DNA from 2 places in the Variovorax sp. HJSM1_2 genome. Region 1 is predicted to be linked to the other one. Evidence: predicted binding sites of a transcription regulator. Region 1 holds the regulator's gene; the other holds the start of a gene.

Evidence for each region. The regulator sigma-54, encoded in region 1, starts transcription at its own class of promoters, with help from an activator protein. The targets are predictions, from matches to a motif close to TGGCANGNAANCTGCTTT.
Region 2: a site for sigma-54 is predicted at 2,945-2,962, ahead of ACFQ95_RS16595 (TorF family putative porin). Genes of this name have one in related genera too.

What each region holds. Positions count from the first base shown of each region.
Region 1 is NZ_JBMOXA010000018.1:47,906-55,111, forward strand. It holds gene argS (arginine--tRNA ligase) at 1-1,205, shown strand, start outside; gene ACFQ95_RS18330 (SPOR domain-containing protein) at 1,214-1,978, shown strand; gene ACFQ95_RS18335 (thiol:disulfide interchange protein DsbA/DsbL) at 2,087-2,761, shown strand; gene lptA (lipopolysaccharide transport periplasmic protein LptA) at 2,868-3,512, shown strand; gene lptB (LPS export ABC transporter ATP-binding protein) at 3,509-4,288, shown strand; gene ACFQ95_RS18350 (RNA polymerase factor sigma-54) at 4,376-5,971, shown strand; gene ACFQ95_RS18355 (THUMP domain-containing class I SAM-dependent RNA methyltransferase) at 6,034-7,206, shown strand, end outside.
Region 2 is NZ_JBMOXA010000014.1:97,235-104,440, forward strand. It holds gene ACFQ95_RS16580 (DNA adenine methylase) at 1-677, opposite strand, end outside; gene ACFQ95_RS16585 (AAA family ATPase) at 724-2,478, opposite strand; partial or broken gene ACFQ95_RS16590 (ATP-binding protein) at 2,652-2,795, opposite strand; gene ACFQ95_RS16595 (TorF family putative porin) at 3,003-3,752, shown strand; gene glnK (P-II family nitrogen regulator) at 3,773-4,111, shown strand; gene amt (ammonium transporter) at 4,143-5,570, shown strand; gene ACFQ95_RS16610 (aldose 1-epimerase) at 5,742-6,608, shown strand; gene ACFQ95_RS16615 (SMP-30/gluconolactonase/LRE family protein) at 6,627-7,206, shown strand, end outside.

The sequences.
Region 1 (7,206 bases):
ACAACGACGCGGGTGTGCAGATCGGCACCTTGGCCAGCAGCACACATCTGCGCGCGCAAGGCTTCAAGCCCGGCGACCCGGAGTGGCCTAGCGGCGAAAAAGCCGCCGCCTACAACGGCGACTACATCAATGACATCGCCAACGACTTCCTGGCCAAGAAGACTGTCAAGGCCGACGACCGTGAAGTCACCGCCAGCGGCGACATCAACGACATGGATTCGATCCGCGAGTTTGCCGTGGCCTACCTGCGCCGCGAGCAGGATCTGGATCTGCGCGCCTTCGAGGTGCGCTTCGACAACTTCTACCTCGAGTCCAGCCTCTACACCAGCGGCCGCGTCGAGGCCGCCGTCAACAAGCTGATTGCCGCAGGCAAGACCTACGAACAAGACGGCGCCCTGTGGCTGCGCTCCACCGACTACGGCGACGACAAAGACCGTGTGATGCGCAAGACCGACGGCAGCTACACCTACTTTGTGCCTGACGTGGCCTACCACATCGCCAAGTGGGAGCGCGGCTTCCACCGCGTGGTCAACATCCAGGGCACCGACCACCACGGCACCATCGCGCGTGTGCGCGCCGGCCTGCAAGCCGCCAGTGTTGGCATTCCCGAAGGCTACCCCGACTACGTGCTGCACACCATGGTGCGTGTGATGCGCGGCGGCGAAGAAGTGAAGATTTCCAAGCGTGCCGGCAGCTACGTCACGCTGCGCGATGTGATCGACTGGACCAGCAAGGACGCCGTGCGCTTCTTCCTGCTGAGCCGCAAGCCAGACACCGAATACATGTTCGACGTCGACCTGGCCCTGGCGCAGAACAACGACAACCCGGTCTATTACGTGCAGTACGCACATGCGCGCATTTGCTCGGTATTGGCGGCGTGGCAGGAACAAGGCGGCGCTGGAGTGGAAAGCCTGGCCAAGGTCGACCTGTCGCCGTTGACCAGCCCGCAAGCCCAGGCGCTGATGATGCAACTCGCGCGTTACCCCGAAATGCTGACCGGCGCCTGTGCCGACTTTGCGCCGCACGACGTCACCTTCTACCTGCGCGATCTGGCCGCGAGCTACCACAGCTACTACGATGCCGAGCGCATTCTGGTGGACGACGAACAGGTGAAACTGGCACGCCTGGCCCTGGTCGCCGCCACAGCGCAGGTGTTGCACAATGGCTTGGCCGTGCTCGGGGTGAGTGCGCCGAAGAAAATGTGAAGACCTTCATGAAGCAGAAAAAACAGCGCGGCGGCACGGCCATCGGGTTCATCTTGGGACTGGTGATTGGACTGGGTGCCGCTTTGGCCGTGGCCGTCTACGTCACCAAGGTGCCGGTGCCCTTCGTCGCCGGCAAGGGCGTCAACTCTGGCGCCGAGCGCGATGCGGCCGAGCAGCAAAAAAACAAAAGCTGGGACCCCAACACGCCACTGCAGGGCAAGAACCCGGCCCGGCCAGCCACGGCCGAGGCGGGTGCCACCACCGCGACCGCCACCGGCACCGTGGTTCCCGCCACACCCGGCGCTCCAGCCGTGGCAGGCATTGCACCCGCACCTGCGCCAGTGGCGGCACCTTCCCCGGTGACCACGTTGCCAGCGATGGCGTCCACTCCGGTGAAGGGCGATACAAAACCCAACCCGGCCAACGACCCGAACTTCGACCCGCTGGGTGACCTGGCGCGGGCCAAGTCCAAAGGCGTATCAACCACCACGGCCGCTGCCGCCCCCTCGGCCAAGACCGACAACGACGCGGCCGATCCGTTTGAGTACTTTGTGCAAGCCGGTGCCTACCGCACCCCAGAAGACGCGGAAGCCCAACGCGCCAAGCTGGCGATGTCCGGCTTGCAGGCCAAAGTGACCGAGCGCGAGCAATCCGGTCGCACCGTCTACCGCGTGCGCATGGGGCCCTACAACAAAAAAGACGATGCGGAAAAAGCCCGCACGCGTCTGGAAGACCTGGGCAACGAAAGCGCCTTGGTGCGCGTGCAGCGTTAGGTCAAACCGGCTTCAACCGAAAATCCCAGGCCATTCGCGCAAGCACTGCGCAGTGGCTGAACTTTTCCAACCGCCCCTGGTCAGAACGGCCACAAGGAGTGATCGTAAATGAAACGTCGTGAATTTTCCCTGGCCTCTGTTGGGGCAGTCGCCGCCTCGTCGCTGGCCCTCGCCCCCTTCGGTGCGGCACAAGCACAGGGCATGGCCCCCAAGGCAGGTACCGACTACAACGTGCTGAAAACCGCGGCGCCCGTAGACGGTGCCAGCAAGGGCAAGATCGAGGTCGTGGAGTTCTTCTGGTACGCCTGCCCGCACTGCAATGCGTTCGAGCCTACGCTGGAGTCCTGGCTCAAGCAGTTGCCCAAGGATGTGGCCTTCCGCCGCGTGCCGGTCAACTTCCAGAGCAGCTTCGTGCCGCCGCAAAAGCTGTTCTACACGCTGGAAGCCATGAACCTGTTGCCACAAATGCACGGCAAGGTGTTCCAGGCCATCCACGTCGACCACCAAAAACTCGACCGCGACGACGCCGTGATCGAATGGGTTGCCAAACAAGGCATAGACAAAGCCAAGTTCACCGAGGTGTACAACTCGTTCTCCGTGAGCGCCAAGGTGCGCCAGGCCTCGCAGTTGCAAGAAGCCTACAAGGTGGAAGGTGTGCCCGCCTTGGGCGTGGCCGGCAAGTTCTACACCGACGGTTCGCTGGCGCAAGGCATGCCGCGTGCCCTGGCGATCGTGGACTACCTGGTCGCCCAGGAGCGCAAGGCTGGGCCGGCCAAGTCTTGATGCCTGCTTGAGTCGTTAATTTGCCGTTTAAATGCCCGCAACAGCGGGCATTTTTCATGGCGCGGAGGTTGTCGCCGCTACAATGATCTGCAAGATTCATGCCTCTATGAAAAAAATCAACACCATCGCACTCCTCCTGGCCGCATTGGCGTTCACGGCCGGGGCTGCGCACGCCGAAACGGCGGACCGAGACAAGCCCATGAACGTCGAAGCCGACGCCATGCGTTACGACGACCTGAAGCAGACCAATGTCTTCACCGGCAATGTGGTCATGACCAAGGGCACCATCATCCTGCGCGGCGCGCGGGTGGATGTACGTCAAGACCCAGAAGGTTACCAATATGGCGTGGTTACCGCAGCGGCCGGCAAGCTGGCGTTTTTCCGGCAAAAGCGCGAAGGCGTTGATGAGTTCATCGAAGGCGAAGCCGAAGAAATCTACTACGACAGCAAGGCCGACAACGTGCGTCTGGTGCGCCGCGCGGTGATGCGTCGTTACTTGGGGACCAAGCTCAGCGATGAGACCACGGGTGCCGAAATCAATTACCACAACACCACCGGCGTGTTCACCGTCGACGGCAGCGTACGCAACTTGGCTGGCGCGCCGGGCGGCGCGGGCACCGCTAACTCTGGCGGGCGTGTGCGCGCCATGTTGACACCCAAATCAGCGGCCTCCGCGCCCGCTGTGCCAGACGCCAACACGACGGCACCGGCCTTGCGCCCCAGCCTGCAGCTCGGCGGGGAGCGCAAGTGACGGCGGCGCAAGTCGCCACATCCCCGGTGGACGATTCGTCCTGCCTGGAAGCACGCCACCTGCAAAAAGCCTATGGCGGCCGCAAGGTGGTCAAAGATGTGGGTTTGAAGGTCCGCAAGGGTGAGGTAGTCGGTTTGCTCGGCCCCAACGGCGCCGGTAAAACCACCTCGTTCTACATGATTGTGGGCCTGGTGCGTGCAGACAGCGGGCAGATCTTCATCGACAACCAGCCGGTGGAAGGCATGCCCATCCACCGCCGTTCGCGCCTGGGTTTGAGTTATTTGCCGCAAGAAGCTTCTATCTTCCGAAAACTCACGGTAGAAGAAAACGTACGCGCCGTGCTCGAGTTGCAGCACGGTGAGGACGACAAACCTTTCAGCAAAGCCGAACTGGAACAACGCCTCACCGACCTGCTGCAAGACTTGCGCGTAGAGCATCTGCGCAGTTCATCAGCGCTGGCTTTGTCGGGTGGTGAACGCCGCCGCGTGGAAATCGCGCGGGCGCTGGCCACCCAGCCGCGCTTCATCCTGCTGGACGAGCCGTTTGCCGGTATCGACCCGATCGCGGTGATCGAGATCCAGCGCATCATCAGCTTTCTCAAATCGCGCGGCATTGGTGTGCTCATCACCGACCACAACGTACGCGAAACCCTAGGCATTTGTGACCACGCCTACATCATCAGTGATGGCCAAGTGCTGGCACAAGGAACGCCCTCTGAAATCGTCAACAACGCCGAAGTGCGCCGGGTTTACCTCGGTGAGCATTTCCGGATGTAAGCCCATGGAATGCGTGCGTAACAGCTTTGGGGCGCAGCTTGGCCTGCTGCTACCGCCAGCCTTGTCGGCGGTGCGGGAGGCGCGCGCATGAAACAAGGTTTATCGCTACGCGTTTCGCAGCATTTGGCGCTCACGCCGCAGCTGCAGCAGTCGATTCGCCTGCTGCAGCTGTCCACGCTGGAGCTGAGCCAGGAAGTCGAGCAGATGCTCGACGACAACCCGTTCCTGGAAGTCGGCATTGACGAGGCGCCGCGCGAAGAATTCGGCCTGAGCCATGCCGACACACAGGTCAGCACCGAAGACCGCGAAAGCGAATACGCCACCAGCACCACGTCCAGCAGCACCGACAACACCGGATCAGACAGCCAGATGGAGTCTGAAAGCCCGTTGAGCCCCCAGGACGACAACCAGAACTGGGAAGGCGACGGCACCTCGGAAATCGCCCCGGACGACAGCGAATGGGGCGGCGACGCGCCGCCGCGCACCAACAACAACGAGAGTGACGGCGAAGTCGACGCCACCGAACTGGCGCGCAGCCAGATGTCGCTCACCGAGTTCCTGCACCGCCAGGCGCTGGCCCTCCGGCTCAGCGAAGAAGACCGCGCGGCGCTGCGCTTCCTGATCGAGTCGCTGAACGAAGACGGCTACCTGGAAGACAGCCTCGAAGAGCTGGCCCAAAGCCTGGCCGAGCCAGACGACGAGCTCGAAGAAATCGAAGAGCTGCAGCACCGCTTCACCATGGCGCTGGGCTTGCTGCAAAGCCTGGAGCCGGTAGGCGTGGGCGCGCGCACCCTAGAAGAATGCCTGACGCTGCAACTGCGCGCCCTGGCCGATGATGAGGCAGAAGAAGAGCAGGAACAAATCCGCGTCGCCGCCATCAACATGTGCGCCTGTCCCATGGACCTGGTGGCCCGGCGTGATGTGAAGCGCCTGGCCAGCCAGTGCCGCACCTCCGACACGGTGATCAAAGCCGCCTTGGGCCTGATCGCCAGCCTGGAGCCCAAGCCGGGCCGCCGCTTTGTTGACGTGGAGCGCAACATCGTCATACCCGACGTCATCGTGACCAAGGTAGGCCGTGGCGCGCAGGCGAATTTCCGGGTGCGGCTGAACCAGGACGTGATGCCGCGCCTGAAGGTGCACGACATCTATGCCAACGCGCTGAAACAGCACAAAGGTGGTGGACGCGATGCCTCGGTGAATGCCGCGCTGCAGCAACGGCTGCAAGAAGCGCGCTGGTTCATCAAGAACATCCAGCAGCGCTTTGACACCATACTGCGCGTGAGCAACGCCATTGTTGATCGGCAGAAGAACTTCTTCACCCATGGTGAGCTGGCCATGCGCCCGCTGGTGCTGCGTGAAATTGCCGATGAACTCGGGCTGCACGAATCCACCATCAGCCGCGTGACCACGGCCAAATACATGTCCACGCCGCACGGCACTTTCGAACTGAAGTACTTCTTTGGCTCGTCGCTCGGCACCGAGACCGGTGGCAACGCCTCCAGCACCGCTGTGCGCGCGCTGATCAAGCAGTTTGTCTCGTCCGAAGACCCGAAAAAGCCCCTGAGCGACAGCCAGCTCTCCGACATGCTCAAAGAGCAAGGTATTGAATGTGCCCGCCGCACGGTGGCCAAATACCGCGAGGCGCTGCGTATTGCGCCCACAAACCTGCGCAAAGCGCTTTAATGTCGATGCGCGTCTAGCGCGCACGGCATTGCCCCAACCCGCGAACAGCGAACCTATTTGCCATGAACCAGCTCAAGCTATTTTTGCCCTGCGCCGCAGGTGTTGAAGACTTTCTCGCCGAAGAGGTGCACCAGCTCACCAACCTGCAAGGCGACGACCTGCTGGTGCTGCGTGGCGGTGTGCTGGTGCGTGCTTCGTGGCGCGATGCCATGCTGCTCAATCTGCACAGCCGCCTGGCGCAGCGTGTGCTCATCGAATTGTCGAACACCGAGTACCGCAACGAGCAACACCTGTACGAAGCGGCCAGCCAGGTCGCCTGGGAGATCTGGTTCACGCCCAAACAAAGCTTCAAGATTGAAGTCACGGCGCAGCACAGCCCACTGACCTCGCTCAATTTTGCGGCGCTGAAGATCAAAGACGCCGTGGCTGACCGTTTCCGCCACAAACACGGTGTGCGCCCCGATGTGGACACACGTTGGCCCGGCGTGCGCATCTATGCCCACCTGACCACCGACCGCGCCACGCTGTACATGGACACCTCGGGCGAGCCGCTGTTCAAACGTGGCTGGCGCGAAGACAAGGGCGAAGCGCCGCTCAAGGAAACCCTGGCCGCCGCCATGCTGGCCGCGAGCGAATGGGATGGTGAAACACCGCTGTACGACCCCTGCTGCGGCAGCGGCACCATTGCCATCGAGGCTGCGCAAATCGCCTGCAACATTGCCGCAGGCAGCCGACGCCGCTTTGCATTCGAGAAGCTGCTGCCGTTTCAACCCCACGTATGGGATTCGCTGCTGAGCCAGGCCCGCGCCGCCGAGCACAAGCCGCGCACCGAGATTTTTGGCAGTGACGTGGCCCACCGCATGGTCGACTTCGCCATGCGCAACGCCGAACGCGCAGGTGTCGCCGACTGCGTGCAGTTCCGCGGCGGCGATGCCTTGCAACGCCAACCGCCCACCGCCAGCGGTGTGTTGATGATCAACCCGCCTTATGGCGACCGGATTGCCGTCGCCGGTGTGGCCCGTGAAGGGCGCAACGCCGGCCGTGATGCCGGACGCGGCGCGGCCGCCCCCGTGCAAGTTGTCAGCCGCGAACAGGCACAAACCGACGACGGCGGCGACTTCTTCCCGCAACTGGCCACACATTGGAAGAAAAACTATGCCGGCTGGACCGCCTGGGTGCTGACCCCCAACCTCAAGCTGCCCAGCCGCATGCGCCTGAAGGAAAGCCGGCGTGTG
Region 2 (7,206 bases), on a different contig from region 1:
CTACCAAGAAGTCGAGCAATCTGAACATGGTCGTCATGCTTGTAGGAGTTGCGATATAACCCCGCCCCCTTCACGTAGTACGGCGGATCTAAATAGATCATCGAATTGGTCGGCAGGAATTGATGGCACCGGAGGAGCAACCTGTAAGCATCTTCCTCATAGACGCTGATCGCATTGGCATACCTACCGATTCGCTCCAGGCGAACACATAATTCGTCGCGCATGAATCGAGCGTCGAGCTGGTAAGTGCCACTTTGGGCTTTGCCGCCGATGACGCCAGCCTTGAGGATTCCCGAACGATTCGTGCGATTCATAAAAAGCGTTGCGAATCCGCGCTCAAGCTGAGTGCCTTCAACCTCCCCCAGCATCATTGCTCGCCAGTGATGCCATGCATCCATCGTCACTGGTTCACTGACAATCATGTCTATCAATTCACTTGTTTGTTGGACAGCAGCGCGCCAGAAGACCGCAACAGCCGCATCAACATCATTGATGTGGATGTGTTGGACAATCCCATCCATCAAAAGCGCAAGAGCCACGCCTGCGCCTCCAGCAAATGGTTCCAGATAATGACCGCCTGTCAACTCATTCTTGGAGATGACCTCCGCAATAAGCGGAGCGAAGCGTGCCTTTCCACCAGGGTAGCGGAGTGGGGTGTAAAGCTTTTTCGAATACATGAGTTACCGCACTTTAGCGGAGTGCTTCGACCTTGGCCAGGGTCGATCAGACGATTCGCCGAGCAGTCTTAGTAACGGCATCTTCAAACGAATTTATGAACGCTGCAGCTTCAGCCTGATGGCAGATTGCCCATTCTCGAATCACACCCCAACGCTGCATTTTGTCCCAATGGGAAACCCACCAGCTTTTGCTGGATTCGCGCTGAGCACTTGTGCTTGAATCATCGGCGAAGAACGTATTTGACACTTTGTCCGTGGTCGGGTTGGTGACACTGAACCGGAGAAGCGCAGCATGCATCGGGCCGCTTGGTGCGGCAATTACATTCCTTAAAAAGTTCTTCATTACGTTCTCTGGCGATCTGGCTGTGCCCTGTGCGCCGTTTTGACAAGGTAACTTGATGGTATTTCCTCGGGCCGCCGCCTTCTTCGGGATTGAGGTGTCGGCGTCTACGATAAGGACGCGATCCCTAAATAACGGATCTTTGTCTGGAAGAGCGATCAGGTTGGATCCTCCAACCCCGAGCGGAATTAGTTTGATCTGTACGCCCAGTTTCCGCGCTAACGCGGCTCGTTTTGGGGCAGGGAGCAACGCCTCGCAAAACTGAGCACCTTCTGGATCTTCAAAGTAAACGCCTAGTACCGGCTTCTTGGCCTTCGTCAGGACGGTATCGTCTTGACGGAGGGCCATGTCGTCAAGAATTGCTGCCAGAGACTGGTCATCTGCAAGACGTGGATGTTTTGTGTCAAGAAGATAGACCACCTTATCAGGGGCTCTATGGTTACCCCCTCCTTCCGGATGGACCGCTTCGATGAGACGGGGTGAATGCGTCGTGGCGATGATCTGAAGACTTAATCGATTAGCATGGGTTTTCAATGCTTTGACTAATCGGTCTATGGCGTGAGGGTGAAACCCAACATCCAATTCATCGATCACTAGAAGACCACCACAGTACTCGTCCCCTTGTTCGCGCAGCAGGCGATTAAACGATGCTAATGCCGTGGCGATACTTGCCAAGCTATCTTGCCCCATCGAGATCGCAAACGCATCATGGGTCGTATACCCGGGCTGCACTGTCTTCTTTTTAGATCCCTTAATGCTCTGATGGGTGACCTCGGTAGTCACTTCAGTACCAACGATCACGGCGCCAATGAAGTCGGCCATAAGTTGCCGATCCTCCTGGTGCATCGCGATTTTTCTGCTTGCAACTTCCGCCTCGTCGGCCTCACCTATTGACGCAAGGCGCTTAATACCCAGAAAAATGGTCGGCAAAGGCACCTTAGCATCTTGCCCGACGGGATCGTCATCAGCTCTGTCGACGGTTCTTGGAACTACACGAGCCCGCTTCCATTCGGTTCTTTGGGTCATCGCACAGCGCTTGCGAACCGAAATGCCACCGACATCCGCAACAACTGTTGGTGCGGCGGAGGGGTCTTGCTGCGCAGTCACGACTTCTTCCAGAGCAAGATAGACGATTCGCTCAATGTTGGCGTAGAAGGGCTCCCCAAAGTAACTCTTTGGTCCACCTTTAGATACGCCAAAGGTGTTGGCTACTAAGCCCTGGATGGTGGACTTTCCGATGCCGTTGTGGCCTGCAATCAGGGTCAGACGGTCGGCGAATTCAATTTTTAGGTTGCCTAACTTACGAAATGGAGGGGTCCCAAACTCCAGCGAGCAAACCTTTGTCCTATTTCTAGTCGTTGCCATGCTTTTCTTGGCGCGTTTTTGATAGGCGCGTTTCTTTTGAAACCAGCAGTATGCAGCATGGAAAAAGTCCTCTCGCCATATGTATGCGTACACCATCACGGCTGTTCAATACACGACTCAACAGCAATTTCGCTATATGAAAATCCAAGCAATAAGTTAGTACCTTGCAATCCGCCACTGGCAATTAAGCAATATGTATCAAAGCATCAAAAACCTTCGGCTCGGAAAGGCGCGTCAGCGTTGCAGCCAGTCTGAGCAATAAGTTACGGACGACCACGCGCCTCTTTGACCTCGAGGTCGGCCAGGCCCACCAGCGTAAAGCTGGGCAAGCCGTTGACCAAATGCACCTCAACGGTGACCGCTGGCGCCTCCAGCCCCAATAACGAACGACTTTGCACCAAAGAAAGGCTCATTTGATCCTGCTCGCTCAAATCGGTGCATCCCGCGGAGTGAGATACAAACCGTTTTACTTGCGCACTCAAGTGGTGCACAGTCACTTGTTCTTATTTCAGAACACCGTACGGGCGGTTGGTGCGCATGGCGTCTCACAAGTGGTAACCGATGGCACGCTACATGCTTAGGCACTGCGTCACCACTCTTTTACCCATCCGGAGCCAAACATGAAATTGTCAGCCGCCAAAACCCTGGTCCTCGCAACGCTCGCAGTATCGAGTGGCGCTTTTGCGCAGACCGCGGCGCCCGAGCCAGATTACACACTGGCTTTCAACGTTGGAGTTGTCTCAGACTACCGTTTCCGTGGCATTTCGCAATCGCGCCTGAAACCAGCATTGCAAGGTGGCATCGATTTCTCGCACAAAAGCGGCATTTACCTGGGTACCTGGGCTTCGACCATCAAGATTCTGAAAGACATTCCCGGCGGTGACGGCCCGGTTGAACTGGATTTCTACGGCGGCTACAAGGGCACGATCAACGAGTTGTTCTCCTATGACCTGGGCATCTTGCGTTACCAGTACCCAAGCGAAAACTTCGCCACCACGCCAAACACCACCGAGCTCTACGCCGCGTTGACGGTGGGCCCGGCCACCGTGAAGTACTCGCAATCGGTGACCAACGAAACCTTCGGCATCGCCGACAGCAAGGGCTCCAGCTACATCGAGGCGGCTGCCACCTTTGACCTGGGCAGCGGCTGGGGCATCACCCCACACGTGGGCTACCAACGTATCGACGGCACGGCTGCAGCGTCTTACACCGACTACTCGCTCAGCCTGAGCAAAGACTTCGCCAACGGCTTCGTCGTCACCCTGACGGCCGTGGGCACCAACGCCGACAAGACCTTTTACGCCAGCCCTGCCAACGGCAAGTTCCTCGGCAAAGACAGCGCGCTGATCGGCGTCAAGTACAGCTTCTGATAGCACAAGAGGATAAACATATGAAACTCGTAACGGCCATCATCAAACCGTTCAAGCTCGACGAGGTGCGTGAAGCCCTGTCCGGCATTGGCGTCCAAGGCATCACCGTCACCGAAGTCAAAGGCTTCGGCCGCCAGAAGGGCCACACCGAGCTCTACCGTGGCGCGGAATACGTGGTCGACTTTTTGCCCAAAGTGAAGATCGAAGCCGCTGTGGCCGACGAACTCGTCGACCGCGTGATCGAAGCCGTCGAAGGTGCCGCCCGCACCGGCAAGATCGGCGACGGCAAGATCTTCGTGTTCAACCTCGAACAAGTCGTACGCATCCGTACGGGTGAGACCGGTAAAGAAGCGCTGTAAGTCGCTCTGCCTTTCTGAAAGAACTTATCTCATGAAAAAACTTCTCGCTTCTCTGGCCCTGGGCCTGAGCTTGTTGGCCGCAGGTCCAAGCTTGATGGCGCAGACCCCTGCCGCTGATGCCTCCGCTCCTGCTGCAGCCGTCGCGGCACCAGCCTCCGATGCAGCGCCTGCCGCCGCGGCAGCGCCCGCAGCAGCCGATGCATCGGCTCCCGCCGCAGCCGCAGCCCCCGCACCCAAGATCGACTCCGGCGACACCGCCTGGATGCTGACCTCCACCCTGTTGGTGATCCTGATGACGATCCCCGGCCTGGCTTTGTTCTACGGCGGTTTGGGTCGCTCGAAGAACATGTTGTCGGTGCTGATGCAAGTCTTTGTGATCTTCTCGTTGATCAGCATCCTGTGGGCCATTTACGGCTACAGCCTGGCGTTCTCGGGTGAAGGCAAGTTCTTCGGCGGCCTGGACAAAATCTTCTTGAAGGGTGTGAATCTGGAGACCTTCGGGGCTCTGACCACCATTCCTGAATATGTGTTCTTCGCCTTCCAGGGCACGTTCGCTGCCATCACCGTGGCGCTGATCGTCGGTGCCTTCGCTGAACGCGCACGTTTCTCCGCTGTGCTGCTGTTCTCGGTGCTGTGGTTCACCTTCAGCTACGTGCCCATGGCCCACATCGTCTGGGGCGGCGGTTTCCTGGGCGCCGATGGCGCACTCGACTTCGCCGGCGGCACCGTGGTGCACATCAACGCCGGTGTGGCTGGCTTGGTCGGTGCCTACCTGGTGGGCAAGCGCATCGGCTTCGGCAAGGAAGCCTTCACGCCTCACTCGCTGACGCTGACCATGGTCGGTGCCTCGCTGCTGTGGGTCGGCTGGTTCGGTTTCAACGCCGGCTCGGCTGGTGCGGCCAACGCCGCTGCTGGCCTGGCTTTTGTCAACACCGTGTTGGCTACCGCTGCTGCCACCCTGTCCTGGATTGCCGGTGAAAGCCTGCACAAGGGCAAGGCCTCGATGCTGGGTGCCGCTTCTGGTGCCGTCGCCGGCCTGGTGGCCGTGACGCCTGCTGCCGGCTTTGTCGGCCCCATGGGTTCCATCGTGCTGGGCCTGCTGGCCGGTATCGTCTGCCTGTGGGGTGTGAGCGGCCTCAAGCGCATGTTGAACGCCGATGACGCGTTTGACGTGTTTGGTGTGCACGGCGTCGGCGGCATCCTGGGTGCCATCCTGACCGGTGTGTTCGCCTCGCAAAGCCTGGGCGGCACCGGTGGTCTGACCCCTGACACCTTCACCATGGGTGGCCAGGTCTGGATCCAAGTGAAGAGCGTGCTGTTCACCATCGTCTGGTCGGGCGTGGTTGCCTTCATCGCCTTCAAGATTGCAGACGTGGCCATCGGCCTGCGCGTCAGCGAAGAAGAAGAGCGCGAAGGCCTGGACATCACCTCCCACGGCGAAACCGCTTACAACCGTTAAACGCATCCTTCAGGGGACTCACCTGGCGGCGCCACTGCTGCCAGGTGGCCAAGATTCATCTCCTCAGGAAGTTTGGCCCGCACGAACCGCAAGGTTCCGGCGGGCCATTTTTTTGCCTGGCCCCGGCCTATCATTGGACAAAACATTCCCCAATGCATAGGAGACCCGGCCATGACATCCCCCCTGGTTTTACACAACGGCGCGCTGCGCTGCGAGTTGCGGCCCGAACTCGGCGGCTGCATCACCGGCCTGTGGCTGGGCGAGGATGCGGTACTGCGCTCGGCCCCTGCAGCCAGCGTGACCTCGTCGCGGGTCAGCGGCAGTTATGCGCTGGTGCCGTTTTCCAACCGCATAGGCCACGCCACCCTGCAATGGCAAGGCACCAGCCACCCGCTGGTGCAAAACAACATGCCCGAGCCACACGCCATCCACGGCCACGGCTGGCAGCGCCCCTGGGAAGTGCTTGAAGCGGATGGTCAATCGGCCCTGTTGGCCTTTGAACACCAGCCCGACGCCTCCTGGCCGTTTGCGTTTGACACCTCGCAAAGCCTGCGCCTCGGCGCCGACAGCCTGGAGATGACACTCAGCGCCACCAACCAATCATCCATACCCGCGCCCATAGGACTGGGCTGGCACCCGTTCTTCGTGAAGCGCCCGGGCAGCCGCATCAGCTTTGCCGCCACCGGCCGCTGGGAAAACGGCCCCGACATGCTGCCCGTGGCGCACAGCGCCAGCAGCGGCCTGGACGTGGATTGCGCCAGCCTCACGGTAGACAACTGCTTCGATGGCTGGAGCGGCCAGGTCGACCTGGTCGACCCGGTGCTGCACACCCGCATCACGTCCAAGCTGCGCCATTTGGTGGTGTTCACCAACACACAGAAAGATTTTGTGGCCATTGAACCCGTGAGCCACGTCAACAATGCCTTGAACCAGGCCGCAGCAAACGGCGCCAGCCCCGATGCCCTGGGCGTATGTGTATTGCAGCCTGGCGAAACCCTGTCCGTTCACATGACCATTGCGGTCCAACGCAACACCTAGATACCTAGACCTCGCCACATGATGCCTTCCTGGAACCCCGTCACCAGCCAAGCCAACGCGCTAGGCGAATCGCCCTTTTGGCATCCACACGAGCAATGCCTTTATTGGGTCGACCTGCCCGCCAAACGCATCCACCGCACACAGCCCGGCAGCGCTGTGGTCGATTCCTGGGACGTGCCCCAGGAACCTGGCTGCATGGCCCCGGCTGCGCGCGGTGGCCTGGTGATCGCCATGCGCGACGGCATTTACCGCGCGCGCGAATGGGGCGGCACGCTGGAGCTGCTGGTGCCGGCGGCACACGACCCGGCTACCACCCGCTTCAACGACGGCAAGTGCGACGTGCTGGGCCGCTTCTGGGCCGGCACCATCTACGAGCCACGCACGGCCCACGCGGCCAAGCTGTATTCGCTCGATTGCCGCCAGGGCCGCACGCCCGAACTGCGCGCACAAGCCGACGACGCCATCACCGCCAATGGCCTGGCCTGGTCGCCCGACAACCACACGCTTTATTGGGCCAACACACCGGACCACGTGGTGCGCGCCTGGGATTGGCAGGCCGAAACCAACACGCTCAGCGGCCAGCGCGTTTTCCAGCAAT